Regions from separate parts of the Geodermatophilus sp. SYSU D00697 genome, predicted to be linked through region 1. Evidence: predicted binding sites of a transcription regulator. Region 1 holds the regulator's gene; the other holds the start of a gene.
What was found. Region 1 encodes LexA, which represses DNA repair genes until DNA is damaged. Its sites were predicted from a motif close to TCGAACANNTGTTCGA; they were not measured.
Positions count from the first base shown of each region.

Region 2: the regulator LexA is predicted to act here: its motif matches at 6,088-6,103, upstream of ACI79C_RS15310 (DUF222 domain-containing protein).

Region 1 is NZ_JBJGYV010000009.1:85,904-100,343, reverse strand. It holds gene hflX (GTPase HflX) at 1-155, shown strand, start outside; gene ACI79C_RS10325 (phosphatase PAP2 family protein) at 223-972, shown strand; gene ACI79C_RS10320 (hypothetical protein) at 944-1,993, shown strand; gene lexA (transcriptional repressor LexA) at 2,015-2,767, opposite strand; gene ACI79C_RS10310 (LysM peptidoglycan-binding domain-containing protein) at 2,970-3,611, shown strand; gene ACI79C_RS10305 (hypothetical protein) at 3,758-4,360, shown strand; gene nrdR (transcriptional regulator NrdR) at 4,744-5,301, shown strand; gene ACI79C_RS10295 (vitamin B12-dependent ribonucleotide reductase) at 5,383-8,247, shown strand; gene ACI79C_RS10290 (Ltp family lipoprotein) at 8,533-9,405, shown strand; gene ACI79C_RS10285 (STAS domain-containing protein) at 10,055-10,369, shown strand; gene ACI79C_RS10280 (ArsR/SmtB family transcription factor) at 10,325-10,765, opposite strand; gene ACI79C_RS10275 (LysM peptidoglycan-binding domain-containing protein) at 10,988-12,088, opposite strand; cyclic di-AMP (ydaO/yuaA leader) riboswitch at 12,091-12,252, opposite strand; gene ACI79C_RS10270 (VOC family protein) at 12,609-13,112, opposite strand; gene ACI79C_RS10265 (GNAT family N-acetyltransferase) at 13,140-13,472, opposite strand; gene ACI79C_RS10260 (hypothetical protein) at 13,571-14,020, opposite strand; gene ACI79C_RS10255 (NDMA-dependent alcohol dehydrogenase) at 14,251-14,440, shown strand, end outside.
Region 2 is NZ_JBJGYV010000016.1:82,357-96,796, forward strand. It holds gene ACI79C_RS15285 (energy-coupling factor ABC transporter ATP-binding protein) at 1-430, shown strand, start outside; gene ACI79C_RS15290 (cobalamin biosynthesis protein) at 427-795, shown strand; gene cobC (Rv2231c family pyridoxal phosphate-dependent protein CobC) at 788-1,867, shown strand; gene cobT (nicotinate-nucleotide--dimethylbenzimidazole phosphoribosyltransferase) at 1,912-2,964, shown strand; gene cobA (uroporphyrinogen-III C-methyltransferase) at 3,038-4,297, shown strand; gene ACI79C_RS15310 (DUF222 domain-containing protein) at 4,422-6,071, opposite strand; gene ACI79C_RS15315 (hypothetical protein) at 6,309-6,893, opposite strand; gene ACI79C_RS15320 (ABC transporter ATP-binding protein) at 6,971-7,894, shown strand; gene ACI79C_RS15325 (ABC transporter permease) at 7,891-8,772, shown strand; gene ACI79C_RS15330 (helix-turn-helix transcriptional regulator) at 8,769-9,050, shown strand; gene ACI79C_RS15335 (flavodoxin family protein) at 9,073-9,513, shown strand; gene ygiD (4,5-DOPA-extradiol-dioxygenase) at 9,510-10,361, opposite strand; gene soxR (redox-sensitive transcriptional activator SoxR) at 10,458-10,928, opposite strand; gene ACI79C_RS15350 (SDR family NAD(P)-dependent oxidoreductase) at 10,999-11,694, shown strand; gene ACI79C_RS15355 (S-adenosylmethionine:tRNA ribosyltransferase-isomerase) at 11,691-12,710, shown strand; gene hflX (GTPase HflX) at 12,865-14,013, shown strand; gene ACI79C_RS15365 ((2Fe-2S)-binding protein) at 14,010-14,440, opposite strand, start outside.

The DNA.
Region 1 (14,440 bases):
TGGTGCCCTACGACCGCGGCGACCTCGTCGCCCGGGTGCACCGCGACGGCGAGGTCCTCCGCGAGGAGCACGAGGCCGGCGGGACCCGGCTGACCGCCCGGGTCGACGGAGCACTCGCCGCCAGCCTGGAGGGGTTCGCCGTCCCGGTCGGCTGACCGGGACGGCGCGCCCGCGTCGGTCGTCCGAGGTCACGATCGGGTCACGTCCCGGTACCGTGAGAGCGTGACCAGCGGCGCGGTGCGGCGGCGTCCGGGCGAGCACGCGCCGGACGGCGAGGTCGTGCCCGCCCCGCCGCAGCGGGTGGTCTCCGACGGCCGGCCATCGTGGTGGCTGCTGGTCCTCGCCCTGCTCGTCACCGTCGCGGTGACCGCGGACCTGCTCAGCCGGGGTGTGCTCGAGCGGATGGACCTGCGGGTCTCCGAGGTGGTCAGCTCCTGGCAGCTCAAGGAGTCGGCCGCGTACTGGCCGGTGTGGGCGGTGACCCAGCTGGGCGGGCGCGGCTTCATCCTGATCGTCCTGGCGGTCCTGACCGGCTACCTGGTGTGGCGGCGCCGGACCGCCGTGCCGCTGCTCCGGGTGCTGGTCGCGCTCGCGCTGCTCACCGTCGTCGTCTACGGCTTCAAGTACGGGACCGGGCGCACCGCACCGGCCTATCCCGGGTCGTTCTTCCACCGCGACGGTGCGTCCTACCCGTCGGGGCACGTGGCCAACGCGGTCCTCATGTGGGGTGTCGCCCGGTGGCAGGCGGTGGAGTTCCGGCTCGCCGCGGGCGTGCAGCGGGCCTTCCGGCTGCTCAGCGTCTTCGGCCCGGTCGCCACCGGGGTGGCCATGGTGTCCCTGGACTTCCACTGGGTCACCGACGCGGTGGTCGGGGCGGCGGTCGGCATCCTCCTGCTGGGCGTGGTCCATGCACTGGACGCAGTCCTGCTGTCACGCTGGGTCGGTGCCCGAGCTGCTCACCCCTCCGCGTAGCGGCACGCCGGGCCGGCACCTGGCTGCGGGGACGGTCCTCGCGCTGACCGCCGTCCTCGGTGCCGCGCAGCCGGTCTCCGCCGAGGAGGCGACGGCGCCTCGCACGCAGTGCCAGGTCACCGACCCCCGGCTGGCGGAGCTCTCCGGCCTCGTGGTGGTGGGCGACCGCATGCTGGCCCTCAACGACGGTGGGGAGCGGCTCGACGTCCACGTCCTGGACGCCGGCTGCCAGGTGGTCGACGTGCGCAGCGCGCCGGTCGACCCCTACGACCCCGAGGACCTCGCGGTCGGCGCCGACGGGACCGTGTGGCTCGCCGACACCGGCGACAACAACGGCACGCGGGAGACGGTGGCGCTGCTGGCCCTGCGGCCGGACGGCAGCACCGCGGTGTACCGGCTGGCCTTCCCGGAGGGACCCCGGGACGTGGAGGCGCTGCTCCTCGCGCCGGACGGCACGCCTTACCTGGTGACCAAGGAGGTGCTCGGAGCCAGCTCGGTGTACCGCCCGGTGAGCGCGCTGGTCGACGCCGGCACGGTTGGCCTCACCGAGGTGGCGGGTGTCGAGTTCACGCTCACCGGGACCCCGGGCGGTCCGGTCGGTCGCGCCGGGCAGCTCATGGTCACCGGGGGAGCGGTCTCGCCCGACGGCCGGTTGCTGGCCCTGCGGACCTACACCGACGCCTACGTCTGGCCGCTGTCGGGCTCCGACGTGGCGGGTGCACTGGCCGCCGACCCGGTCCGGCTGCCGCTGCCCGCGTCGCCGCAGGGCGAGGCGGTCAGCTTCACCGCCGACGCCTCCGGCCTGGTCGTGACCAGCGAGGGACTGCCGGCCGACGTCATCGTCGTCCCGTTGGGCGAGCTCCCGAGCGACGCCGCTGCGTCGACGTCGGCGGACGGTTCCCTCCCCGACCTGCTGAGCGCCGACGACGGCGGCATGCCGGCCGTCGCGGCGGCCGCGATCGCGGCCGTGGTCGCCGCCGCCCTGGTGTGGGTCGGCGGGAGGCTGCGCCGGCGCCCCTGAGCCCGGGGCGGCGCCTGCGGGTCAGACCCGGCGCAGCACGGTGACGACGCGACCCAGGATGGTGGCCTCGTCACCCGGGATGGGCTCGTAGGCGGGGTTGTGCGGCAGCAGCCACACGTGGCCGTCACGACGCTTGTAGGTCTTGACCGTCGCCTCGCCGTCGATCATGGCGGCCACGATCTCGCCGTTCTCGGCCGTCGGCTGCTGGCGCACCACGACCCAGTCGCCGTCGCAGATGGCCGCCTCGACCATCGAGTCGCCGGCGACCTTGAGCATGAAGAGGGTGCCCTCGCCGACCAGTTCGCGGGGCAGCGGGAAGACGTCCTCGACCGCCTGCTCGGCGAGCACCGGGCCACCGGCGGCGATCCGGCCGACGAGCGGGACGTAGGTGGGGGCGGGCGCCTCGTCGGTGCCGGCCGGGGCGGCGGTGGACACGAGCTCGGCCGGCGCGTCGCCGGGCAGGCGGACGTCGAGGGCCCGGGGCCGGTTCGGGTCGCGGCGCAGCCAGCCCTTCTTCTGCAGGACCGTGAGCTGGTGGGCCACCGAGGAGGCCGAGGACAGGCCGACGGCCTCACCGATCTCGCGAACCGAGGGCGGGTAGCCGCGGCGGTCGATGGAGTCGCGGATGACCTCGAGGACGCGCCGCTGGCGCTGGGTCAGGCCGTCCCCGGCCTCGCTCCGGTCGGGGAAGGTCCGCACGGCCGCCGTCTCGGTGGCCGCCGGCGCGCCGGTCGTCCTCCGGCGGCTCCCCGACGTCCCGCTCTTCTCCGCCACCGTCGCCTCCTCGCCGGCTGCTGTCGCAGCACGTCTCGTCGTTCGGGACCGACCGTAGCGTGCCGGGCCCTCTCGATCAAACACGTGTTCGAACTGCCCGGCAGGGCGCGATGGCGTTCGTCGGACCCATCCGGTAGACATCGCACAGCCGTTCGAATCGAACAGGCGTTCGACGGTCCGGGCAGCGGTGGGAGGAGTGGTCGTGGCGGGCATGCGGCAGGCGGTGCTGGACTTCGACGACGCGGTACAGGTGCCCTGGCGGCCCCGGCTCCGTGCGGTCCCGGTGGCCGACGACGGTGCGGCCGGGCGCCGGCCACGGCCTCCGGCGTCGCGGGCGACCGTGTCCCGGGTGGGCGCATGCCGGCCCGAGTCGGTCCGGGCGACCGACGACGGTGCGACCGCGCCCGTCGACTCGTCCGCCACCCGGCCGGGTCCGGTGCGACCCGGGCAGACGCGGCCGGGCCCGACCCGGCCGGCGGGGGCCGCGGTGCCCGGTCCCCCGGCGGGGCGGCCCGTGCGCGGCGGCTGCGGCCGGGTGCGGCACCGGCCGGGTCCGGGGGTGCGGCTGACCCGCAGGGCGCGCCGGCTGGCGGTGGTCCTCGCGCTGGGGGTCGGCGTGGCGCTCGGGTCCTGGCTCGGACCTCTCGTCGCCGATGACCCCGGCGACCTGCGGCTGGTGGGGGAGCGCAGCGTGGTCGTCCAGGCGGGGGACACGGTGTGGTCCATCGCCGCAGACTTCGCCGGGCCCGACGAGGACGTCCGGGCCGTGGTCGACGTGATCGAGGAGCTCAACGAGCTCGACGGTGCCCGCGTCGTGCCGGGACAGGTCCTCCTGCTGCCCTGAGGGCGTCCCGTCCCTCCTCCTCCGGGCCCGGCACGCCGCGGGGCCAGACAGCGACAAGGCGAGGCGGTCAGGTTCGTCAACCCTCCGTACGGAGGCGTTGACGCTGCGTGGTCAAAAGGGCACCTAACGTCAGAGGCGTGTCGCGGATGTCCGGAAGCCGAGCAGCGGTCTTCACCCAGCAGTCCCAGGCCGTCGAGGTGTCCGTGGCCGGCGCCTGGTTGCCGGGGTCGATCCTCGGCTGGCGCCACGACGCCGGCGGATCCTGCGAGGTGTGGGTCCGGCTGACCGTCGCCGGCGGTGTGCGCGAGACCTGGGTCGCCCTGTCCGACCTGCGGCTGCCGGAGTCGCCCGTCGTGGAGGCGTCGCCTCCCGCTGGGCGTGGGGACGACGCCGCCGCGCCGATCCTCGACCTGGCCCGCGCCGCCGCCCGTGAGCGGCTCGTCGCCGGCGTGCTCGGCGCTCCGGAGCGAACGGCGTCCGGCGTCCCGGCGCAGGGCCGTCGCCGGCGCCGTCACGGCGGGGACGTCACCGCGGAGATGCCGGCGCTCGATGCCGCCCTCGCCGGGCGCCACCGGGCACCGGGCGGAGCCGGGCGACACCGGGCCGCGGACGACGACACCCGCGTCGGCCTCCCGGCGGTCGCGGTCCCGCCGCGCGCCGAGGGCGACTGCCTGACCCGCCCCCTCCGGCTGGGTGAGCGGGTGCCCCGCCCCCGCCTGACCCGTCCCGACGGCGCCGTCCGCGGCTGAGGCCCGGCCGCCCTCCGGGGTCGGGTGCCGACGCGCGCATACACCGCTCCGCCGCCGCCGCGCGACTCCTGCGGGGCGTGTCGCGGCGTGTCGCCGTGGCGGGTGGGGCAGCAGAGCGCCCCTGGTCACGGCCGTGTCTCGGGGGCGTGTCCCGGCTTGCAGATCTTGTGTTGCCGGGCCTAGGGTTCCCCTACATCTAGTAGTTGCACCGCTGTAAGCCCGTCCACAGCCGGTCCTCAGGTTCTCCCCGGGACGTCCACCGGATGTCCCCAGGAGGGTCCACAGCCGGCTTCCCGGCTCGGGTGCCCCGGCCGCTTCGCGGCCGCCGCGCCCGCCGGTCGGGCGGGGGCGCGACGGACCACCACGAGGGGAGGGGAGCCGCGATGCGTTGCCCCTTCTGTCACAACGCCGACAGCCGGGTCATCGACTCACGCGAGGCCGACGAGGGGGCCACCACCCGGCGGCGCCGGTCGTGTCCCGCGTGCGGCCGGCGGTTCACCACGGTGGAGGAGGCCGTCCTCGCCGTGGTGAAGCGCAGCGGTGTCAGTGAGCCGTTCAACCGGACCAAGGTGGTGGCCGGCGTCCGCCGGGCCTGCCAGGGCCGGCCGGTCGACGAGGACCAGTTGCAGCAGCTCGCCCAGCAGGTGGAGGACGCGACCCGCGCCACCGGCGCGGCGGAGGTCCCCAGCCACGAGGTCGGGCTGGCCATCCTCCGGCCGCTGCGGGAGTTGGACGAGGTCGCCTACCTGCGCTTCGCCAGCGTCTACCGCGCCTTCACCTCGCTCGAGGACTTCGAGAAGGAGATCACCGAGCTCCGGGCCCGGTACGTCGCCGCCGGGACCCCGCCGCTCCCTGGCATGCAGGACACCTCCCCGGCCGTGCGCCGGCGGGGGAGTGGGCGGGGCCAGGCCGCCTCCACCGGCAGCGCCGCCGGCACCTGAGAACTGTCAGCACCACCCGATAGAACAAGTGCGGCTCTCTTCCCCAGCCGCCTTGCCCACCCGCAACAGAGGGAGAGCTCCGTGACCGAGACCGAGGATCGCTTGACCGGCCGCACGCGTCGCGCCGCCAAGGCGCCGACCCGGGGGAAGGGCCTGAAGGTCAAGCGCGTCTTCACCACCGCCGGTGTGCACCCGTACGACGAGGTCACCTGGGAGCGTCGTGACGTCGTCATGACCAACTGGCGGGACGGCTCGATCAACTTCGAGCAGCGCGGCGTGGAGTTCCCCGCCGAGTGGAGCATCAACGCGACCAACATCGTCACGACGAAGTACTTCCGCGGCGCCGTGGGGACCCCGCAGCGGGAGAGCAGCCTGCGCCAGCTGATCGACCGGGTCGTGCTGACCTACGGCCAGGCCGGCCGCGAGCACGGCTACTTCGCCACCGAGGGTGACGCGGAGATCTTCGAGCACGAGCTGACCTGGATGCTGCTGCACCAGTACTTCAGCTTCAACAGCCCCGTGTGGTTCAACGTCGGCACCAGCGCGCCGCAGCAGGTCAGCGCCTGCTTCATCCTGGCCGTCGACGACACGATGGACTCGATCCTGAACTGGTACCGGGAGGAGGGGCTGATCTTCAAGGGCGGCTCCGGCGCCGGCCTGAACCTCTCCCGGATCCGCTCGTCGAAGGAGCTGCTGTCCTCCGGTGGCACGGCCTCCGGCCCGGTGTCCTTCATGCGCGGTGCCGACGCCTCCGCGGGCACGATCAAGTCCGGTGGTGCCACCCGTCGCGCGGCCAAGATGGTCGTCCTCGACATCGACCACCCCGACATCGAGGAGTTCATCGAGACCAAGGCGCGCGAGGAGGACAAGATCCGCGCGCTGCGCGACGCCGGGTACGACATGGACCTCGGCGGCAAGGACATCACCAGCGTCCAGTACCAGAACGCCAACAACTCCGTCCGGGTCTCCGACGAGTTCATGCGCGCGGTCGAGGACGGCACCGAGTTCGGCCTGCGCGCCCGGCTCGACGGCTCGGTCATCGAGACCATCGACGCCAAGGGCCTGTTCCGCAAGGTCACCCAGGCCGCCTGGGAGTGCGCCGACCCGGGCATCCAGTACGACGACACGATCAACGACTGGCACACCAACCCCGAGACCGGCCGGATCAACGCGTCCAACCCGTGCTCGGAGTACATGAGCCTGGACAACAGCTCGTGCAACCTCGCGTCGCTGAACCTCATGAAGTTCCTCAAGGACGACGGGACGTTCGACTCGAGGAACTTCGTCAAGGCAGTCGAGCTGGTCATCACCGCGATGGACATCTCGATCTGCTTCGCGGACTTCCCGACCGACCCCATCGGTGAGACCACCCGCGCCTACCGCCAGCTGGGCATCGGCTACGCCAACCTCGGCGCCCTGCTGATGGCGACCGGTCACGCCTACGACTCGCGTGGCGGCCAGACCCTCGCCGCGGCGATCACCTCGCTGATGACCGGCACGGCCTACCGCCGCTCGGCGGAGCTGGCCGGCATCGTGGGCGCGTACGAGGGCTTCGCCCGCAACGCCGACGCCCACGCCCGCGTCATGCGCAAGCACGCCGCGGCCAACGACGCCATCCGTCCGGTGGGCGCCGACGACGCCGACGTGCTCAAGGCCGCGACCGCCCAGTGGCAGGAGTGCCTGGAGATCGGCGCGGACAACGGCTGGCGCAACGCCCAGGCCTCCGTGCTGGCCCCCACCGGGACCATCGGCTTCATGATGGACTGCGACACGACCGGCATCGAGCCGGACTTCTCGCTGGTCAAGTACAAGAAGCTGGTCGGCGGCGGCTCGATGCAGATCGTCAACCAGACCGTGCCGCGGGCCCTGCGCAGCCTGGGCTACCAGGACGAGCAGATCGAGGCGATCGTCGAGTACATCGCCGAGCACGGCCACGTCGTGGACGCCCCGAGCCTGCGCCCGGAGCACTACGAGGTCTTCGACTGCGCGATGGGGGAGCGGGCCATCTCCCCGATGGGCCACGTCCGGATGATGGCCGCGGTGCAGCCGTTCATCTCCGGCGCCATCAGCAAGACGGTCAACATGCCGGAGACGGCGACCGTCGAGGACGTCGAGAACATCTACTTCCAGGGCTGGAAGCTCGGCCTCAAGGCGCTGGCCATCTACCGGGACAACTGCAAGGTCGGCCAGCCGCTGTCCGACGCCAAGGCCAAGAAGGCCGACACGACGGCCGCGGCCGCGGAGGTGGCGGCTCCGGCTGCGCTCGCCCACCCGGTGCGCAAGCGGCTGCCGAAGAAGCGGACCAGCATGACGACGTCGTTCTCCGTCGCCGGGGCCGAGGGCTACATGACCGCCGGCATGTACGAGGACGGCAGCCTCGGCGAGGTCTTCCTCAAGCTGGGCAAGCAGGGCTCGACCCTGGCCGGTGTCATGGACGCCTTCTCGATCGGCATCTCGATCGCGCTGCAGCACGGTGTGCCGCTGGAGACCTACATCCAGAAGTTCACCAACATGCGCTTCGAGCCGGCCGGCATGACCGACGACCCAGACATCCGCATCGCCCAGTCGGTGATGGACTACATCTTCCGTCGCCTGGCGCTGGACCACCTGCCGGTGGAGAAGCGGGCCAACCTCGGCATCTTCAGCGCCGAGGAGCGCGCCGCCCAGGTCTCCGGCTACGGCACCTCGGCCTCCACGCCGGAGGTCGTCGAGGAGGAGGTCGACCTGGAGGCGCTGCGCACCTCCGCGCCGGCCGAGGGCCCGGCCCAGCCCGAGCCCAAGGCGGATAAGTCGGTCAAGGAGGCGCACTCCTCGGCCGAGCTGCTGGAGTTGGTCACCGGGACGGCCACCGACGCGCCGCTGTGCATGACCTGCGGCACGAAGATGCGTCCGGCCGGCAGCTGCTACGTCTGCGAGGGCTGCGGCTCCACCAGCGGCTGCAGCTGATGTAGTCGGCCGGGACGTGTTGTCCGCGCCGGTCCGGGCGGCGTCGTCCCGAGTTCGGGCAGCACTGTCCCGGTCTCCGCCAGCGGGACTCCCCGACCACTGAGGTCGTCACCGGCCCGGTTCCCTCCAGGAGCCGGGCCGGTGGCGTGTCTGGCGCAGGAGTGAGCAGGCCACCCGGCGCTCGTCGGTGACTCCGTGGCTGGGGTCAAGGGGTCACCGACGGTGTCGATACTCCTCAGTAGCGCATCCAGGATCATCGTGTCAGCAACGCAGGAGTGTCCCTTCGTGACCCAGCCAGGAGGGGTTCAGCCGAACCCCCACGACCACGGCGGCCAGCCCGGCCCCACGCCCCCGGCCGACAACCGGCCCCCGGTCGGCCCTCCATCCCAGTCGCCCAGGCAGCAGGTCGGCGCTCCCCAGCCCCAGCCGCCGTACGGGATCCCGCAGGGCTCCTGGCAGCCGCCCGCCCAGCCCGGCCCGAGCCTGCCCACGCCGCCGAGGCACCCCTGGTTCAGGCAGAAGCGGTTCCTCATCCCGGCCGGGGTGCTGGCCGTGGCGGTGCTGGGCGCAGCCGTCGCGCCGAAGGAGGACACCGACAGCGCCCCCGTCGCCAGCTCCAGCGCGCCCGTGGTGGAGACGTCGGCACCCGCGTCGGGACCTTCCTCCGCTCCGCTCCCGTCGATCAAGGAGGTCGCCCCGGCTCCTTCGCCGGCTCCGGCCTCGGAGCCTTCCTCTGCTACCGCGCCGCCGGTCGAGGAGGTCGCCCCGACTCCTCCGCCGGCCCCCGCGCCTGCTCCGGCTCCCGCACCGGCACCTGCGCCCGCTCCCGCGCCTGCCCCGGCTCCTGCGCCCGATCCGGCACCCGATCTCACGGTCGGCCAGGAGAACGCGCTGGAGTCTGCGGGGGACTACCTCGACTACTCGTCCTTCTCGCGCTCCGGGCTCATCGAGCAGCTCGAGTACGAGGGCTACTCGACCAGTGACGCGACGTGGGCCGTCGACCGCCTGGACGTCGACTGGAACGAGCAGGCCGCCCAGTCCGCCAGGGACTACCTCGACTACTCGTCCTTCTCGCGCTCGGGGCTCATCGAGCAGCTGGAGTACGAGGGCTTCACCCCCGAGCAGGCCGAGTACGGGGTGAGCCAGGCCGGGTTCTGATCCAGGCCCACCCGGTGCGCTCCCCGGCGCACGCCGGGACGTCGGTGCCGGGTGCGCTGACCGGACCCACCGGAGGCCCGCCTGCTCGGGACCTCGTCGTGCCGCCCCGGCCGCCTCGTGCGGCCGGGGCGGTCCCGTCTCGGCGCCGGCCGGAGACGTGCCCGAGCCGCCGTCACCGGCCGCGACGTGCAGGCACCCGGCGGGCGCTGCAGCGCGAGGGAGGCGCACCGCGAGGGGCGCTGCACCGCGAGGGCCGCTGCACCGGCTGCCCACCACGCCGGAACCAGGTGATCGACCGCGTTCCCGGATGGTCGCCGGTCAGCGACCGGCGTCGTCGTCCGGAATGCCGTCCGGGACCCACCGCGGACCGGCCTCGTCGGGCCGGGGACGGTCCTGACGGTGCAGCCGGATGGCGACCAGCGCGACGTCGTCCTCCGAGGATCGCCCGCTGCTGGACGGATCCGGTCGCGTTCTCGCCGGCGGGAGCCGTCGGGACGAGGGGGCGCAGTCTGGGCCGGCCGCGGGCCGCGGGCCCACGAGCGCCCCGCCGCCGGGCCGTGCCTGGTGCAACGATGGACGCCCGCCCGGTTGGCTACTTTACGATGTTCACACATCGGCGAGCGCTGCGGGGGATGGCCGGGGGTGGCGTGTGCGCGGAGGTCCCGACGGTTCGGCCAGCATCGAGGCCGAGGCCGGGGGACGGGTGCTCCGGCTGCGGGGCGAGGTCGACGTGGACGTCGTCGAGCGTCTCCGGCGCGAACACCCCGGCGGGCTGCCGCCGATCGCGGCCATCGAGGCCGGCGAGGTGACCTTCCTGGACGCGGCATGTGTCGCCCTGCTGGTCGAGCTGGCCCAGGTGGCCGACCGGCAGGGTCGGACGCTCGTGCTGCGGTCCGCCTCGGAGCGGGTCGACCGGGTGCTACAGCTGACCGGAGCGGACGCCCTGTTCCAGCGATCCGGATGACGTCGGCGGCGCTGCCCGGGTCGGGGCCTCGGCCGGCGGGATCGTCGCGCCCGGTGCGTCGGTGGTCTCGAGGAGGTCGCTGAGGAGGTCTCGTGTGGAGGTCAGCTCCGTGACCAGCAGCTGCCGCGCCACCGCCAGCAGCTGCGAGGTCCTCGGGTCCCGCAGCGAGTAGCGCACCGCCGAGCCCGAGCGGTGGGCGAGGACGACCTGAGCCCGCCGGAGGACCGCGAGTTGTTGGGAGAGCTGCGACATCTCCACCTGGAGCTGGGTCGCGAGTTCCCCGACGGTCCGCTCTCCCTGGGTCAGCTGCTCCAGGACCAGCACGCGCAGGGGATGACCCAGGGCCTTGAACAGATCGGCCTTCGCAGCGGCGATCGGGACATGGCGGTAGGGCACGTCCCGGACTCTACGGGCCGGTGATCGGCGGGGTCCCGTCCCCGACGGGGGTCCACCCCGGGTGGGGGAGTCGGCCCGGCCGGGGCCGCATCCCGGGGCGCGGACGGCAGCGCCCCCCAGCGGCGGACGGCAGCGACCCCCCACCCGCGACGGCAGCGACCCCCCACCCGCGGACGGATGGGGGGTCGCTGCCGTGGTGTCGGAGACCCGGGCTCGGAGGGGTCAGCCGCGGTAGTTCACGTGGACGTGGTCGAAGTGGTTCGCCGTCACGCCGCCACGGTCGGCCATCGCCTTCCAGGTGCCGGTCGGCGAAGTCAGGATCCGCTGCTGCCAGATCACGTACTCGACGCCGAGCTCGTCCCAGTGGTCGACCTGGTACTGGGCGATGGCGTCGCCGAGGGCCGCGTCGGACAGGACCATGTAGTCCAGGGCCAGCCCGGACGGGTGCCCGTGCGGGTCGACCGCGCTGCCGCGGGTGCCGCCGATGGTGATGCCGGCGGCGCCGGCCACGTTGCTGACCACCGCGTCGGCGGCCGCCTGGGCCTGCGGCCGCACGGCGCCGGCGCTGTTGGTGATCTGCGCGACCGCTGGAACAGGTGCCGGAGCGGCCACGGCCTGAGCCGGGGCGGCGGCAGCCACGGGCGCGGAGTTGCCGACGGTGCCCACCTCGACGGGCGCGACGGCGGCCTGCGCGGCGCCGGCGACCAGCAACACCTGACCGGGGAAGATCAGGGTCGGGTCGCTGCCGATGACGCCGACGTTGCGCTGGTACAGCTCCCGCCACGGCTGGTGGAACGTGGTGGCGATCCCCGCCACCGTGTCGCCCCGCTGGACCGTGTAGACGTCCGACGGGGCGGCGGCCGGGGCCGGAGCGGCCTCCGGGGCCGGGGCGGCAGCCGGGGCCGCGGGAGCGGCGGCCGGCGCGGGTGCCGGCGTCCCGGCAGCGGCCGGCGTGGTGCCGTCGGTCAGCTGCTTCCCGCAGGTCGGCCACGCGCCGATGCCCTGCCCGGCGAGGACCTTCTCGGCGATCTCGACCTGTTGCGCGGGGGTGGCGAGGTCGGCGCGGGGGGCGAGCTCGGTCCCGCCGTAGCCGGCCCAGGTGGACTGGCTGAACTGCAGCCCGCCGTAGTAGCCGTTGCCGGTGTTGATGCTCCAGTCGCCGCCGGACTCGCACTCGGCGACGCCGGTCCAGTCGTGGGTGGTGGCGGCGGATGCCGGGGTGCTCAGGACGCCGAGTCCGACGACGGTGGCCCCTGCCGCGACGGGGGCCTTGGCGATGACCTTCTTGGTCCGGACATAGCGCGGCGCACGGTGCTTGGCCATGGGTGATCTCCGATCACCGCCGGCGAGGTGAGCTGTCGGGTTCGGACGATCGGTGCCCGGCCGCGGGTCGCGGCTTCACCCCGAGGCGCGCCCGGCCGTTCGGCCGGAGCGCCGTGGAACGTGGGTCCCCCACCCCTGCCCTGAGGTTCTGGAGACGGCTACCGGTGGGCAGGGTTTGGCGGACCGGCGCCACGCTCCCATCTGCGGAACGCAGCCAAAACGTTACGTTGGGTCATGTGAACTGTCGCCGTGACGGTCGTCACGCTTTGGTGTGCATGGGGAGGACGGGCAGGTCGGGGCGAGAGACTCCGCGGACGTGCTCTCCGGCACAGCGGTCCCGGCGGCGGCACAGCGGTCCCGGCGGCGGCACAGCGGTCCCGGCGGCGGCACAGCGGTCCCGGCGGTGGCACAGCGGTCCCGGCGGCGGCACAGCGGTCCCGGCGGTGGCACAGCGGTCCCGGCGGTGGCACAGCGGTCCCGGCGGCGGCTGGCGAGCGGTCCGGCCGCCGCCGGGGGGCGGTCACAGGACCTGGTGGCCGTACATCTCCCCGAGCGGGTCGGCGATCAGCTCGATGCGGGCGCCGTCGGGGTCGCGGAAGTACACCGACACCCCGCTGTGCACCTCGTGCGGCACCCCGGCGGCGGTCAGCCGCCGCACCAGCTCCTGCCAGCGCTCGGGGTCGACGCTGATGGCCATGTGGTGCAGCCCGCCCAGCACCTCGGCGTAGGGGCCGACGTCCAGGCCGGGGAAGTCGAAGAAGGCGATGAGGTTGCCGTTGCCGATGTCGAAGAAGAAGTGCGAGGAGCCGGGGTAGTCGCGGTTCTCGATCAGCTCGGTCAGCGGGAAGCCCAGGACGTCCTGGTAGAAGCGCACGGTCCGCTCGACGTCGCTGCTGATCAGCGCGGTGTGGTGCAGGCCGCGGGCGGTGGTGGCGGGGCGCTCGCCGGCCGGCCGCAGGTACGCGGCGCGGATGCGCGCCCGCTCGGCCTCCAGTGCAGCGGGGTCGGGGGCGGTGGTCGTCATCGGGGTGCGTCCTCTCGGGTCGGGGCGTCAGCGGTCGGCGGAGGGGGCGAGCCGGAACTGCTCCCGCCGCTCGGCGGGCACGAGGTCGAGGTAGGCCGGGTGCCGCTGGATGTAGCCGCGGATGAACGGGCAGAACGGCAGGACGGCGTGGCCCGCCGCCCGCGTGGCGTCCAGGGCGCCGCGCGCCAGCACCGAGCCCAGCCCCCAGCCCTCGAAGGCCGGGTCGATGACGGTGTGGGTGAAGGCGACCGACGACGCGGTCCGCCGGTACTCGGCGAAGCCGGCGACCTCGCCGTCCACCCGCACCTCGAAACGGCCGGCCCCGGGCACGTCCACCACCACCGGCTCGTTCTCGGGCATCGCACACCGGTCCTCTCGGTCGACGGCAGAGTCTTGCAGGCGAGGACCGGCGCGCACGCCGATCCCGCCGGCGACCGACGAGACGCGGCCCGGGCGGCTCAGGAACCGGCGGCCCGCGGCCGGGGGACGATCGGGCCCGGTCCGACGCGGCCCTCCATCAGGCAGGTCGTCCCGGCGGCCCGCGTTCGTGCGCCCTCGATCCGCCGCCGTGCCTCCTGCACCAGCGTGCCGTCCTGCCGGGGAGCGCAGACCAGGATGGGCCGGTGCGCCCGGACGGCGGGGTGGGCGAAGGCCTGCTCGACCAGCTGGGCGCTCAGCGGGTCCGGCAGGTCGGGGCCGTCGGCCCAGAACTCGACGACGACCTCGCCGTCGGGCTCCCACACGTGCGCCTCCGCGACCGCCACGGCGGACATCACCACGGTGACCCCGGTGGGTTCGACGAGCAGCTCCCAGCGCCGTCCGTCGGGTGTGCCGCCCGGGATGCGGCGGGGGCGCGCGACGGCGGTGGGGGCGGTCCTGGGGCGGGGCGGCTGCGCGGCAACGGTCAACGCGGTGCTCCTCGGGACGGGTGTCGGGTGAGCCGTCTCCACGGTGCCGAGCGGGCGGTGCCCCGCGCAGGGCCGTTGGTCCCGGAATCAGCGGTCCACCTCGGGTCGAGCCCGAGCGCGGACAGGCCCGGACCGGTGCGGCAGGGTGTCCCCGTGGCCGGGGGGCCACCGGAGGCGGTGCGCGGGACGCGGTCGTCGCGCCGTCCGGACGCGAGTCGAGGAGACGGTGCATGAGGACACGCGGAGCCGTGCTGCGGGGACCCGGCGACTGGGAGGTCGTCGACCTGGAGGTCCGGGACCCGGGCCCGGGTGAGGTCCTGGTCGACATGGCCTACGCGGGCCTGTGCCACTCCGACGAGCACCTGCGGTTCGAGAGCGCCCGCTATCCGATCGTGGGCGGGCACGAGGGCGCCGGCGTCG
Region 2 (14,440 bases), on a different contig from region 1:
GCCCACCCACCAGCTCTCCTACGGGGAGCGCAAGCGGGTGGCGATCGCCGGCGCGGTCGCCATGCGGCCCTGCGTGCTGCTGCTCGACGAGCCCACCGCCGGGCTGGACCCGTCGGCGGTCGTCGAGGCGCTGGCCGCGCTCGAGCGGCTGCGGCAGAACGGCTCGACGGTGGTGATGAGCACCCACGACGTCGACCTGGCGCTGCGCTGGGCCGACGAGGTGGCCGTGGTCGTCGACCGCACGGTGGTGCAGGGTCCGCCCGCCGAGGTGCTCGCCGACGACACCCTGCTCGCCCGTGCCCGGCTCGACCGGCCCTGGGCGCTGACGGTCGGCGCCCGGCTGCGCGCGCTGGGCCTGCTCCCCGACGGCGCCCTCCCCCGCGACGCGGACGAGCTGCTGGCCGCCCTGCCCCAGGGGGCCGCACCGTGATCGTGGTCGGCGTCGGCGCGCGCCCCGGGGTCACCGCCGCGGAGGTCCTCGCCGCGGTGGACGCCGTCCTGGCCGCGGTGGACGCCGTCCTGCCCCCCGGTGCGGACGTCGTCCGGCTGGCCACGCTCGACGCCCGCGCCGGCGAGCCGGGCCTGGTGGAGGCCGCGGCCCGGCGCGGCTGGGAGCTGACGGCGCACCCCGCCGTCGCGCTGGCCGCCGTCCCGGTGCCCTCGCCGTCGGCGCGGGTGGCCGCCGCGGTCGGGACGCCGTCGGTCGCCGAGGCCGCGGCGCTGCTCGGCGGCGGCACGCTGCTGGTCGGGCGCACGGTGGTCGGCCCGGTCACGGTGGCGGTGGCCGATGCCTGAGCCCGACCTCGACCACCACGGCGACGCCGAGCTCGCCCCGGGCCTGGTCGACCTCGCCGTCAACGTGCGCCCCGGCACCCCGCCGGCGTGGCTGCGGGCGGTGCTGCACGAGGCGCTCGACGCCAGCGCCGCCTATCCCGACGCCGGCCCCGCCCGCGCCGCGGTCGCCGCGGCCCACGGCCGCCCGACCGGGGAGGTGCTGCTCACCGCGGGTGCGGCCGAGGCGTTCACGCTGGTCGCCCGCGCGCTGCGGCCACGCCGGGCGGTCGTCGTCCACCCGTCGTTCACCGCGCCGGAGGCCGCGCTGCGCGCCGCGGGGCACCCGGTCCAGCGGCACCTGCTGGCGGCGCCGGGGTACCGGCTGGACCCGGCTGCCGTGCCCGACGAGGCCGACCTGGTCGTGCTCGGCAACCCGACCAACCCGACGTCGGTGCTGCACGCCGCGGAGGACGTCGCCGCGCTGGCCCGGCCCGGTCGGGTGCTCGTGGTCGACGAGGCGTTCGCCGACACCGTGCCCGGCGAGCCCGAGTCGCTGGCCGGCCGCCGCGACCTGCCGGGGCTGCTCGTGGTCCGCAGCCTGACCAAGACCTGGGGCCTGGCCGGGCTCCGGGTGGGCTACTGCCTGGGCCCGGCCGACCTGGTGGCGACCCTCGCCGCCGCCCAGCCGCCCTGGCCGCTGGGCACCCCGGCCCTGGCCGCGCTCGTCGCGTGCACCGGCCCGGAGGCGCGCGCCGAGGCCGTCGCGGCGGCCCACCACCTCATCGACCACCGCGAGGTGCTGCTGCACGCCCTGCCGCCGGGGGTGGAGGTGCTCGGGCGGCCCCGGTCGTCTTTCGTGCTGCTGCGGGTCCCCGACGGCGAGCGCGTCCGGACGGAGCTGCGCGCGCGGGGCTGGGCGGTGCGCCGGGGCGACACCTTCCCCGGCCTGGACGGCGACCACCTGCGCGTCGCCGTCCGCGCTCCGGCCACCTCGCGTGCGTTCGCCGCCGAGCTGGCTGCGATCCTGGAGGCGATCCCTCCCGCGCCACCGACGCCGCGGGCCGCGCCCCGCCTGCCCGAGGAGATCCCCTGAGCACCGACCCGGCCCCGTTCGCGGGCACCCTGCTGGGCGACACGATCGCCGCGATCGCGCCGCGCGACGCCGCGGCCGAGCGCGCCGCCCGCGACCGGCTGGACCGGATGACCAAGCCGCCGGGCTCCCTGGGCGTGCTCGAGGACGTCGCGGCGCAGCTGGCCGGCACCACCGGCGCGTGCCCGGCGCCGCTGCCCACCCCGGCTGCGGTCGCGGTCTTCGCCGGCGACCACGGCGTGCACGCCCAGGGGGTGACGCCCTGGCCGCAGGAGGTCACCGCGCAGATGGTGGTCAACCTCGCCCACGGGGGTGCGGTGGTGAACGCGTTCGCCGCCCAGCTCGGCGCGGACGTGGTGGTCGTGGACGTCGGGGTCGCCACCGGCTACGCGGTCGAGCCCAGCCCGGCGCTGCTCCCCCGCAAGGTGCGGCCCGGCACCGCCGACCTCGCCGTCGGCCCGGCCATGACCTCCGACGAGGCCCGGCGGGCCGTCGAGGTCGGGATCGAGGTCGCCACCGACCTCGCCGCCGACCACGGCTGCCTGGTCACCGGCGACATGGGCATCACCAACACGACCGCGTCGGCCGCGCTGGTCTGTGCGTTCACCGGCGCGACCCCCGCGGAGGCGACCGGCCGGGGCACCGGCGTCGACGACCCGACGCTGGCCCGCAAGGTCGCGGTCGTCTCCCGCGCGGTCGGCCGCGTGCCGGTCCGGCCGACGACGCCCGAGGCGGCGCTGGCCGTCCTCGCCGAGGTGGGTGGCCTGGAGCACGCCGCGCTGGCCGGGTTCGTCCTCGGCGCCGCGGCCGCCCGCGTGCCGGTGCTGCTGGACGGCGTGATCGCGGGCTCCGCCGCGCTGGTGGCCGCCGCGCTGTGCCCGACCGCGCTGGAGCACGCGCTGGCCGGGCACGCGTCGGCCGAGCCCGGGCACGCGATCGCCCTGCGCGCGTTGCGTCTGCGGCCGCTGCTCGGGCTCGACCTGCGCCTCGGCGAGGGCACCGGCGCCCTGCTGGCGCTGCCGCTGGTGGCCAGCGCCGCGCGGGCGTTGCGCGACGTGGCCACGTTCGACTCCGCCGGCGTGACGGAGAAGGCCCGGTGAGCCAGTTCGCGAGCTCCCGCACGACCGCGGCGACGCCGTTCCCGCCCGCGACGGGCGCCGGCGAGGAGCGACCGTGAACGCCACCCCCGTCGACCCGGCCTCCGGGGTGGTCTACCCCGTGGGCCTGCGGCTGCTCGACCGCCGGGTCGTGGTCGTGGGCGGCGGCCAGGTCGCCCACCGCCGCGTGGCCGGCCTGCTGGAGGCCCGGGCACGGGTGACCGTGGTCAGCCCGGAGGTCACCCCGGCCCTGGAGGCGCTGGTGGGTCCGGGGGCGGTCACCTGGGTGCGCCGTTCCTACCGGCCCGGCGACCTCGACGGCGCCTGGTACGCGGTCGCCGCCACCGACGACCCCGCGGTCAACGCCACGGTCGCCGAGGAGGCCGAGCGGGCCCGGGTCTTCTGCGCCCGCGCCGACGACCGGTCCGCGTCCAGCGTCTGGACCCCCGCCGTCGGCCGGCAGGGGGACCTCGTCGTGGGCGTCCACGGCGGCGGGGACCCCCAGCGGGCCGTCGCCGTCCGGGACGCGGTCGTCGCCGGGCTGACCGACGGCAGCATCCGCGACCGGGCGGCCCGCGCCATGCCCGAGGGCCGGCCGGGGACCGTCGTCCTCGTCGGCGGCGGCCCCGGCGACCCGGGGTTGATCACCGTGCGCGGCCAGCAGGCGGTGTCGCAGGCCGACGTCGTCGTGGCCGACCACCTCGCGCCGCAGTCACTGCTCGCTTCCCTGCCGCCCGACGTCGAGGTCATCGACGCCTCGAAACTGCCTCGCGGCCGGTACATGGCCCAGGAGCAGATCAACGCGCTGCTGGTCGAGCACGCCAGGACCGGGAAGCGGGTGGTGCGGCTCAAGGGCGGCGACCCGTTCGTCTTCGGCCGCGGGATGGAGGAGTTGGCGGCCTGCGCGGCGGCCGGCGTCCCGGTCGAGGTGGTCCCCGGGGTGACCAGCGCGATCGGCGTCCCCGGGCTGGCCGGCATCCCGGTCACCCACCGTGGACTCACCCACGAGTTCGCCGTCGTCTCCGGGCACGTGCCGCCCGGGCACCCGCAGTCGCTGGTGGACTGGGCCGCGCTCGGGCGGCTGCGCGGCACCCTCGTCGTCCTCATGGGCGTGGACACCGCCCCGGCGATCGCCGCGGCCCTCGTCGAGCACGGCCGCGACCCGGAGACCCCGGTCGCCGTCGTCGCCGACGGCTCGACGCCCACCCAGCGCACGGTGCGCACCACCCTCGCCGGCCTGGGCAGGACGCTGGCCGAGGAGGGCATCCGGCCGCCCGCCGTCTGGGTCGTCGGCGAGGTGGTGCGGCTCGCCGCGGAACTCGGCGCCCCCCGCTGACGGCCGGCGCCCCTCGCTGACGGCCCGCTGGCGTTCTCCCGGGGAGCCCGCGGGCGTTCCCGCGGAGACGTCCTCCGACCCCGGCGGGAGCTCGCCCCGGGCCTGCGGAGGACGGGGTCCTCCGTCAGGCCACGGCGGCGAGCCGTCCGGCGTTCTCGGCGGCGAGCCGTCGTTCGAGGTCACGGTTGCCCAGCAGGACGCCGACCACGTAGGCGAGGTCCATCGGCTCACCGTTGACCGGCAGGGCGTCGGGCAGGTCGGGTGCCCGGTCGGGGAAGAGCAGTCGCGTGATGTCGGCTACCGCACCGACGCCCGCCGGCCGGTCCTGACCCGCGAGCCGGTCCTGACCCGCGAGCCGTTCCAGACCGGTGAGCCGGTCCTGCGCCTCCGGTCGCGCTGCGGTGGCGGGTCGGCGGTCCGCCACGGAGTCGATCGGAGAGACCCCGGCGGAGCAGTCGTCCGCGACGGCCGTGGTGGGGGCACCCGGAGCCGGCAGTCCCCCGCGGAAGGCGGCGTCGGCCGGGCCCCAGACGCGGCGGCCGTCAGGCGACGTGACGACGAGCTCTCCGTCGCGGCGGGTCATGACCAGGTCCAGGTCGTGGGCCAGGCCGTGGTCGGTGTCGCAGAGCAGCACCATGTTGGCGACGTCGGTCGCCCCACCGAACAGCCAGTGCCGCATGTGGTGCGCGTGCAGCCGCTCGATGCGGGTCTCGGCGCAGCCGGGGCGGGCGCAGCCACCGTCGCGGCGGTGCAGGGCCCGGCGCTGGGCACGGGTGGCGAAGCGCTTCGTGCGGCCGACGGCCAGCGGCTCGCGGCCGCGCTCCAGCATCGTCACGACGGTCGCCTCGCACAGCATCCGCCGGACGTGAGCGGGGTGGAGCGCCGGACCGCCCTCGAGATGGGCGCGGCCGGCCGCGGCGTCGGCGGCGATGACTGCGGCGTCGGCGTGGACCACCACCTCGCGGCGCGGGGGATCGCCCGGCCGCCGGTCGGCGTCGGCGGCCGCGGCGGCCAGTCGTGCGACCGCCGCACAGCGCCGCTCCGTGGTCCGCTCCCGGGCCAGCGCCACCTCGTCGTCCTCCGCCCGGCCCCCGTCGCCCTCGGCGAAGCCCCCATCGCCCTCGGCGAAGCCCCCATCGCCCTCGGCGAGGCCCCCGTCGCCCGCGGCGACGCCCTGGTCGGTCCGCGCGGCAGCAGCGTCCCGCTTGGATGCGGCCCGCTCCCGGCGGGCGGTGCGCTCGGCCAGGGAGTCGACACCCGCCAGGAAGGCCGCGCCCTCCTCGGCGTCCAGGCACATCCGGACGTGCAGCATCCCGTCGTCGTCCCACCAGTGGTCGAAGCGGCGCTTGACGGCGACGGTGCCGGCGTCGACGGCGTCGGACCTGCGCCACTCGCGGACCACCCGCTCCAGCTGCGAGGCGGTGAGCTCGTGCGCCAGTTCCAGCAACGCCGGCTCCGTGTCCGGCTCGGCGACCCGGGTGAGCGCCCGGACCTTGGCGTAGGACAGCCGTCCGGCGGCGAAGGCATCTGCGGTCGCCGGCAGCGCGGTCAGCGCGCGGGCCACCCGGACGTGCTCGCGGGCCGCACCGGGCGACAGGCCGCACTGCCAGGCCAGCCAGTGGGCACACGAGCGGATGCCGATCGCGCCCCACCCCTCGCGGCGGTCGAACTCCGCGACGAGTGTCAGCCACGCCGCGGTGGCCGCGGCCAGCCGCACCGCACCGCTGGTGATGCGCCGTGCGAGCTCCTCGAGCGACAGCTCCGCTTCCTGCACCGCGACCCCTCCTCGATCGAACGAGTGTTCGGAGAGTAGGTCGCGGGGGCGACAGTTCCGCAGGTCAGCGACCCGCGACGTCTCCACAGACTGCGCGGCGGGGAGTCATGCCGGGTCATGGTGTTCCCGCGGGAGCACCGGACCGGCTCAGCGGCCGGGTCGCGGCGGTCCCGCGGGAACGCCGGACGGGCCCAGTCGGCCGGGTGCCCGCGACCCGGCGGGAACGCCCGCGGGCGGTCAGCCGGCCCCGCTGACCGCGCGGGCCCGCAGCTCCCGGACGGCCGCGGCCGGGTCGTCGGCGTACAGGGCCACGCGGGCCACCGGCCCGTCCTGACCCGGGACCTGTACCGGCGGTTCGCAGCGCACCTCGACGTTCGTGTCGCCCATGACCGAGACGACCAGCCGGTCGCCCTCGCGGACGACGGTGCGCCGGTGCCCCGTCTCGACGCTGCGCCGCACCGCGGCCAGCCCGGCCAGCGGCACGACCACCGACCGGAAGTGGCCGAACCGCACCACCAGCTCGCCGTCCCGGACGACGTGCGGGTGCTGGCGCAGCGAGAGGCTGAAGCCGACCATCCACATCAGCGCGTAGACCGACACCGCCAGCAGAACCCACCGCGCGACCTCCCACGGCAGCAGCACGTGGACCACCAGGGTCTCGAGCACGCCCAGCGCGCACAGCACGCCCACCACGAGGCCGAAGCGGCCGGCGTAGGGAAGCGCCACCTCCCCCGGCCGGACGTCGTCGCGACCGCGCACCCCGTCGGCGAGCGCCCGGGCGATGCCGGCCTCCGACCGCACCACGCTCTGCAGCAACCCCATGCCGCCATGTAAGCAGTTGTACTGCCAATGTAGTAGACCTACTATCCCCCCACCGACGAGCCCCGAGGGAGTGGCGCATGAGTGGGGACGCGCACGACCGGCCCGCCGTCCGGGTCCGCGGCCTGCGGATGAGGTACGGCCAGCACGAGGTCCTCACCGGCGTCGACTTCGACGTGCACGCCGGCGAGGTGGTCTGCCTCCTGGGACCCAACGGCGCCGGCAAGACGACCACGATCGAGGTGCTGGAGGGCTTCCGGCTGCGCTCGGCCGGCCAGGTCGAGGTGCTCGGCGTGGACCCGGCCTCCGCCGACGACGCGTGGCGGGCCCGCGTCGGCGTCGTCCTGCAGTCCTGGCGCGACCACGCCCGCTGGACGCCGCGCCGGCTGCTCACCCAGCTGGGCGGCTACTACCGGCCCTACGCCACCCCGGAGCGGCCCCGCCCCTATGACGTCGACTGGCTGCTGGAGACCGTCGGTCTCACCGCGGACGCCGACCGCCGGATCTCCACCCTCTCCGGAGGCCGCCGGCGCCGGCTGGACGTCGCGGTCGGCATCATCGGCCGCCCCGAGCTGCTGTTCCTCGACGAGCCGACCGCCGGTTTCGACCCGCAGGCCCGCCGGGACTTCCACGACCTGGTGCACCGGCTCTCCGACCTGGAGGGCACGAGCATCCTGCTCACCACGCACGACCTCGGCGAGGCCGAGCGGCTGGCCGACCGGATCCTCATCCTCGCCGACGGCCGGATCGTCGCCGACGGCAGCGCCGAGGCCCTGACCCGGCAGGTCGCCGGCACCAGCGAGGTGCGCTGGACCCGCGGCGGCGAGCGGTTCGTGCACGCCACCGAGGACTCCACGGCCTTCGTCCGGCGACTGTTCGAGCAGTACGGCGACGAGATCGCCGACCTCGAGGTGCACCGGGCCAGCCTGGAGGACACCTACATCGAGATGGTCGCCCGGCACGAGTCCGGCAGCCGGGCCGAGCTGGCGGAGGTGACCCGGTGACCCGGAGCGTCGAGGGCGGCGGGCGGGTCGGCGCCGCGTACGCGGTCCGGCTCGGCCTGCGGCGGGGCTGGACGGAGTTCCTGCTCAGCGTGCGCAGCGCGCAGGACCAGGGCTTCTACCTGTTCATGGGCGTGGGCACGCTGGTCTTCCTGTGGTTCAACCGCGACACCGAGGTCGAGGGCACCAGCCTGCTCTACCCGTCGGTCGCACTGCCGAGCATCCTCGCCGCGCTGGCGGCCTTCGGCGTGGTCATCGGCCCGGCGTTCGCGCTGGCGATGGAGCGCGAGGACGGCACGCTGCTGCGGCACAAGGCGCTGCCGCACGGCATGGAGGGCTACGTCACCGGCCAGGTGGTCTACCACTCGCTGAGCCTGTTCCCGATGCTGCTGGTGATCCTCGTGCCCGGCGCCCTGCTCTTCGACGGCGTCATGCCGCGGGGCGCCGGCGGCTGGCTCACCGTCGCGTGGGTGCTGTCCCTGGGCCTGCTGGCCACCCTGCCGCTGGGGATGGTCCTGGGCGCGGTGGTGCCCGGCACGCAGAAGGTCGGCACGTGGGGGATGCTGCCGGTCACGGTCGTGACGGTGGTCTCCGGGATCTTCTTCCCCGTGCAGGCGCTGTGGGGGTGGGTGCAGACCGTCGCGCAGGTGTTCCCCACCTACTGGATCGGCCTGGGCATGCGCTCGGCGTTCCTGCCCGACTCGGCGGCCGCGGTCGAGCTGGGCGGCTCGTGGCGGACCGGGCAGGTCGTCCTCGTGCTCGCCGCCTGGGCGGTCGCCGGGCTGCTGGTGACCCCGGTGGTGCTGCGGCGCATGGCGCGGCGGCAGTCCGGCTCGCAGGTGGCGGCGGCCCGCGATGCGGCGCTGCAGTGGGTCCGGTGAGTTCGGAGCGCACGGGGGACGCCGTCTACAACCGCATCGCCCTGCTCCGCGCCGAGCAGGGCGTCACCCGGCGGGAGCTGGCCGACGCCCTGGGCGTCCACTACCAGACCATCGGCTACCTGGAGCGCGGCGAGTACAACCCCAGCCTGCACCTGGCGCTGCGCATCGCGGAGTTCTTCGGCGTCCCGGTCGAGGTCGTCTTCTCCACGAGGCCGTTCCCGCGGATCAGCGACCTCGCCGGGCCCGCCGACGGGAACCGCCCGGCCGCCGCCGGCTGAGCGGCTCCGGGAGGATGCCGGGGTGCCCCGCCTGCTCGTCGTCCACCACACCCCCTCCCCCGCGATGCAGGCGGTGCTCGAGGCGGTGCGGGAGGGTGCCGCCCTGGTGGAGGAGGTCGAGCTCGCCGTCCGCCCGGCGCTGTCGGCCGGACCGGCGGACCTGCTCGCCGCCGACGGCGTGCTGCTCGGGACCCCGGCCAACATCGGCTACATGTCCGGCGCGCTCAAGCACTTCTTCGACACCGTGTACTACCCGTGCCTGGACGCCACGGTCGGGCTGCCCTTCGGCGTCTACGTGCACGGCAACGACGACACCGCAGGTGCGCTGGCCAGCGTCCAACGGATCGCCGGCGCGCTGCGCTGGAAGCTGGTCGCTGCACCGCTGGGCCTCACCGGCGCGCCCGGCCCGGCCGACCTCGAGGCCTGCCGGGAGCTGGCCGCCACCGTCGCGGTCAGCCTCTAGATGTTGGCGCCGTCCGGCGGCGGGTCGTCGGGCAGCGGCGCGGCGAACCCACCCCCGTCCGCCGAGGGCGGGGTCATGCCGACGGTGTAGGCCGTCATCGACAGCGAGCCGTAGGCGTAGCCGTCGACCAGGACGTCGGCGGTGGTCCCGGTCGCCCCCGCCATCCCGGCGATGTACAGCAGCGGCAGGAAGTGGTCCGGTGTCGGGACGGCGAGGTCGTAGTCGCGGTGCCCGTCGAGGCGGAGGACCTCGGTCGGCTCCAGCTGCATGAACTCCTGCGCCTGCTCGTCGAACCGGCGCGCCCAGTCGAAGCCACCGTCGGGCATCGCGCGGCTGACCCCGCCGAGGTTGTGGACGACGTTCCCGCTGCCGATCACCAGGACGCCGTCCTCCCGCAGCGGTGCCAGCGAGGCGCCGAGCTGCAGGTGGTAGTCGAACGGCTTGAGCGCGTTGATCGACAGCTGCACGACCGGGATGTCGGCGCCGGGGAAGGCGTGCCGCAGCACCGACCAGGTGCCGTGGTCGATCCCCCAGCTGTCCAGGTCCGCGCCCACCCAGGTCGGGTGCACGACGTCGGCGACCTCCTGGTGGAGCTCCGGCAGGCCCGGCGCGTCGTAGCTGACCTCGAACAACTCGCGGGGGAAGCCGAAGAAGTCGTGGATGGTGCGCGGCCGCGGCATCGCCGTCACGGCCGTGGCGTGCACGTACCAGTGCGCCGAGACGACGAGGATCGCCCGCGGCCGGGGCACCGACTCCCCGAACGCCCGCCAGGCCTCGGTGTAGCGGTTCTTCTCCAGGGCGTTCATCGGGTTGCCGTGGCCGAAGAACGCGGCGGGCATGACCGTCATGGACCCCTCCCCCTGCCGGCGCCGGTCGGTCGATCATCTCCCGCACCCGGCCCCGAGGCGAGATCGACCGCCCTCACCCCGCGTCGGACCCGCTGGTCATCCCGCGTTGGACGTCGGCGGGACGCGCCGCAGCGCCGGCGAGAGCCAGCGCGCCCCGGGCCCCTCGCCCGCCGCGACGTCCCCGGGGTTGGACAGCGCGCACCGCGTCAGGGACAGGCAGCCGCAGCCGATGCACGAGGACAGCCCGTCGCGCAGCTGCACCAGCGCCGCGATCTGCTCGTCGAGCCGGTCCCGCCAGCCCTGCGACAGCCGGGCCCAGTCCCGCGCGGACGGCGTCCGTCCCTCCGGCAGCGCCGACAGCGCCGTCCGGATCTCCGGCAGGGTCAGCCCCACGTTCTGCGCGGCCCGGATGAACGCCAGCCGGCGCAGCACGCTGCGCGGGAAGCGGCGCGCACCACCGGCGGTCCGGGACGCCGAGACCAGCCCCTGCGCCTCGTAGTACCGCAGCGCCGACGCGGCGATCCCGGCCCGCTCGGCCACCTGCCCGATGGTCAGCTCCTCGGCCACGACGACCTCCCTTGCTCAAGTCGACTCCAAGTATTGACCTCAAGTGCGGTTGAAGATCCACCGTGGCCCCATGACTCGCACAGCACTGGTCACCGGAGCGTCCCGCGGCCTCGGCGCCGCCCTCACCCAGGCCCTCGCCCGCCGCGGCTGGCGGCTCGTCGTCGACGGCCGCGACCCCGACCGCCTGGCCGCGGCGGTCGCCGCGCTGCCGCGTCCCGACCTGGTCACGGCGGTCCCCGGCGACGTCGCCGACCCCGCCCACCGGGCCGCCCTCGCCGCGGCCGTGCCCGACCGCCTGGACCTCCTGGTCAACAACGCCAGCGAGCTGGGCCCGACCCCGCTCCCCCGCCTCGCCGACCTGCCCGCGGCCGCCCTCGAGCGGGTGCTGGCGGTCAACACCGTCGCCCCCCTGGCGCTGCTGCAGGCGGTGCTGCCGGCGCTCGAGCGGGCCGGCGGCACGGTGCTGCACGTGAGCAGCGACGCCGCGGTCGAGGCCTACGAGGGCTGGGGCGGGTACGGCGCGAGCAAGGCGGCGCTGGACCAGCTCACCGCCGTCCTCGCCGTCGAGCACCCCGCACTGCGCGTCCACGCCGTCGACCCCGGCGACATGGCCACGGACATGCACCGCGCCGCCGACCCCGACGCGACCGGGCTGCCGGCCCCGGAGTCGGTCGTCCCGGCGCTGCTGCGGCTGGTGGACGGGGACGTGCCCAGCGGCCGGTACCGGGCCGCCGAGCTCGCCGCGACGGCGGAGGCGGGCCGGTGAGCACCGTGGTCATGGGCGCCGAGGCCACGGCGCCGCCCGAGCACCGCGGCCTGACCCGCGACGGCGTCCGGCTGCTGGTCGCCCGGCCCGGCGAGCTGCGCGACGCCGTCTTCCGCGACCTCCCCGAGCACCTCGAGCCCGGCGACCTCGTCGTGGTCAACACCTCGGCGACGCTGCCCGCCCGGCTCGACGTCCGCCGCGCCGACGGCACGACCGTCCCGCTGCACGTGTCGACGGAACTCGACGACGGCGACTGGGTGGTCGAGGTGCGGCGTCCGGGCGGCGACGGACCCGACCGCGGCGTGGAGCCGGGCAGCGAGCTGCACCTCCCCGGCGGGGTGCGGCTGCGGCTGCTGGCGGCGTTCCCGGACCCGGGCCGGCCCTCGCGGCTGTGGCGGGCCCGGCCCGAGCCGCACGTCGACCGGGTCGCGTACCTGCCGGCACACGGGCAGCCGATCCGCTACGGCTACGTCCGCGGCGCGCTGACCCTCGCCGACGCGCAGAACGTCTACGCGACCGAGCCGGGCAGCGCGGAGAACGCCAGCGCCGGCCGGCCGTTCACCGAGCGGCTGCTCGTGCGGTTGATGGCCCGAGGGGTGCCCGTCGTCCCGATCGTGCTGCACGCCGGGGTCTCCAGCCCCGAGCTGCACGAGCCGCCGTCACCGGAGCGCTTCGGCGTCCCGGAGGTCACCGCGCGGCTGGTCAACGCCACCCGGCAGGCCGGACGGCGGGTGGTCGCCGTCGGCACGACCGTCACCCGGGCCCTGGAGACCGCGACCGGGGAGGACGGCGTCACGCGCCCCGCCGCCGGCTGGACCGACCTCGTCCTCGGCCCCGACCGCCCCGCCCGAGCGGTCACCGGCCTGGTCACCGGACTGCACGCACCGGACGCGAGCCACCTGCTGCTGCTCCAGGCGGTCGCCGGGCGGGCCCTCGTCGAGCGGGCCTACGCCCACGCCGCCGCGGGCAGCTACCTCTGGCACGAGTACGGCGACACCATGCTGTTCCTGCCGTGAGCCGGTCGCGACGGCGCACGGGTCCCGCGCCGTCGCACTCCGGTGGCAGGACCGCCGGCCCGGGGGAACGCTGACGGTGCCGGAGCGGGCCAGCACGGCCCGTCCCTCCGGCCGCGGACCGGGCGGTGCGGCCCGGGCTCGGGGAGGCGGACACATGCCAGGGACGTGGCTGCTCGGCGCGGAGGCCGAGCAGGCCGACGGCGGAGTCGGGGACGGGGACGGCGCCCGCGCGGTGCTGCTCGGCGTGCGGGCGGGGGACGACGGGGCGGCCGACCCCCTCGACGAGCTGGAGCGGCTGGCCGAGACCGACGGCGTGGACGTCGTCGGCCGGCTGGTGCAGGCCCGCGACCGGCCCGACCCGGCGACCTACCTGGGCTCGGGCAAGGTCACCGAGCTGGCCGACCTGGTGCGGCAGCGCAACGCCGCCCTGGTGATCGCCGACGGCGACCTCTCCCCCGCGCAGGTGCGCAACCTGGAGGACCGCCTGGGCGCGCGGGTGGTCGACCGGACCGCCCTGATCCTCGACATCTTCGCCCAGCACGCCCGCAGCAGCGAGGGCAAGGCGCAGGTCGAGCTCGCCCAGCTCGCCTACCGGCTCCCGCGGCTGACCGGGCACGGCACGGAGCTGTCCCGCATCGGTGGCGGGCGGACGGCCGGCGGCGCGGGCACCGGCGTCCGCGGGCCGGGTGAGATGCGGCTGGAGCGGCAGCGCCGCCACCTGCGGCGGCGGATCACCCAGCTGCGCCGCCAGGTGCAGGACACCGCCCGGCGGCGGGAACGGACCCGCCAGCGACGCCGGCACAACCGGGTGCCCTCGGTGGCCCTGACCGGGTACACCAACGCCGGGAAGTCGGCGCTGATGAACCGGCTGGCCGGCGCCGACGTCCTGGTGCAGGACGCGCTGTTCGCCACGCTGGACCCGACCGTCCGCCAGGCCCGCACGCCGTCGGGCCGGGAGTACACCCTCAGCGACACCGTCGGCTTCGTCCGCCACCTGCCGCACCAGCTGGTCGACGCGTTCCGCTCCACCCTGGAGGAGGTCACGGAGGCCGACCTGGTGCTGCACGTCGTGGACGCCGCCGCCCCCGACGCGATGGCCCAGGTGACGACGGTCCGCGGCGTGCTCTACGAGATCGGCGCCCGCGACAAGGCCGAGCTGCTCGCGCTCAACAAGGTCGACATCGCCCCGCCGGGATGGGTCGCCGCGCTGCGGGCGGCCTATCCCGACGCCGTCGCGGTCTCGGCGGTGACCGGTGAGGGGGTCGACGACCTGCGGCAGGCGATCGAGCGGCGCCTGGGCTAGCGCTGGCGCACCCGTTCGGCGGCGTCCTCCAGGAGCACGCGCCGCTGCTCGGCGGGCCGGCGCGGGCAGGACGTGCACAGCGGCTCGCCGGGCAGGCGGTACAGCAGGCAGCAGGACACCCGCCGCACGAAGCGGACGCCGGTGACGTCGACGTAGCCGGGCACCGGCAGCGGCGGGCCGATCCCCGCGGCCAGTGGCGCGGCCAGGGCGGTCGCGCGGGGGACGTCGCCGAGCGCCCGCCCCAGCTCCAGCAGGCGGCCGGCGAGCGAGTCCGCCGCGATCGCCCACAGCGGCCGCGGGCGCCCCCCGCCGGCCGCGGCCACCGCCGTCACGACGGCCGCGAGCGACTCCCGCAGCTCGCCGGCCAGGTCGCCGCCGGGGGCCGCCGACGTCGCGGCGACCAGCGTCCCCCCGGCCAGGGCGTACA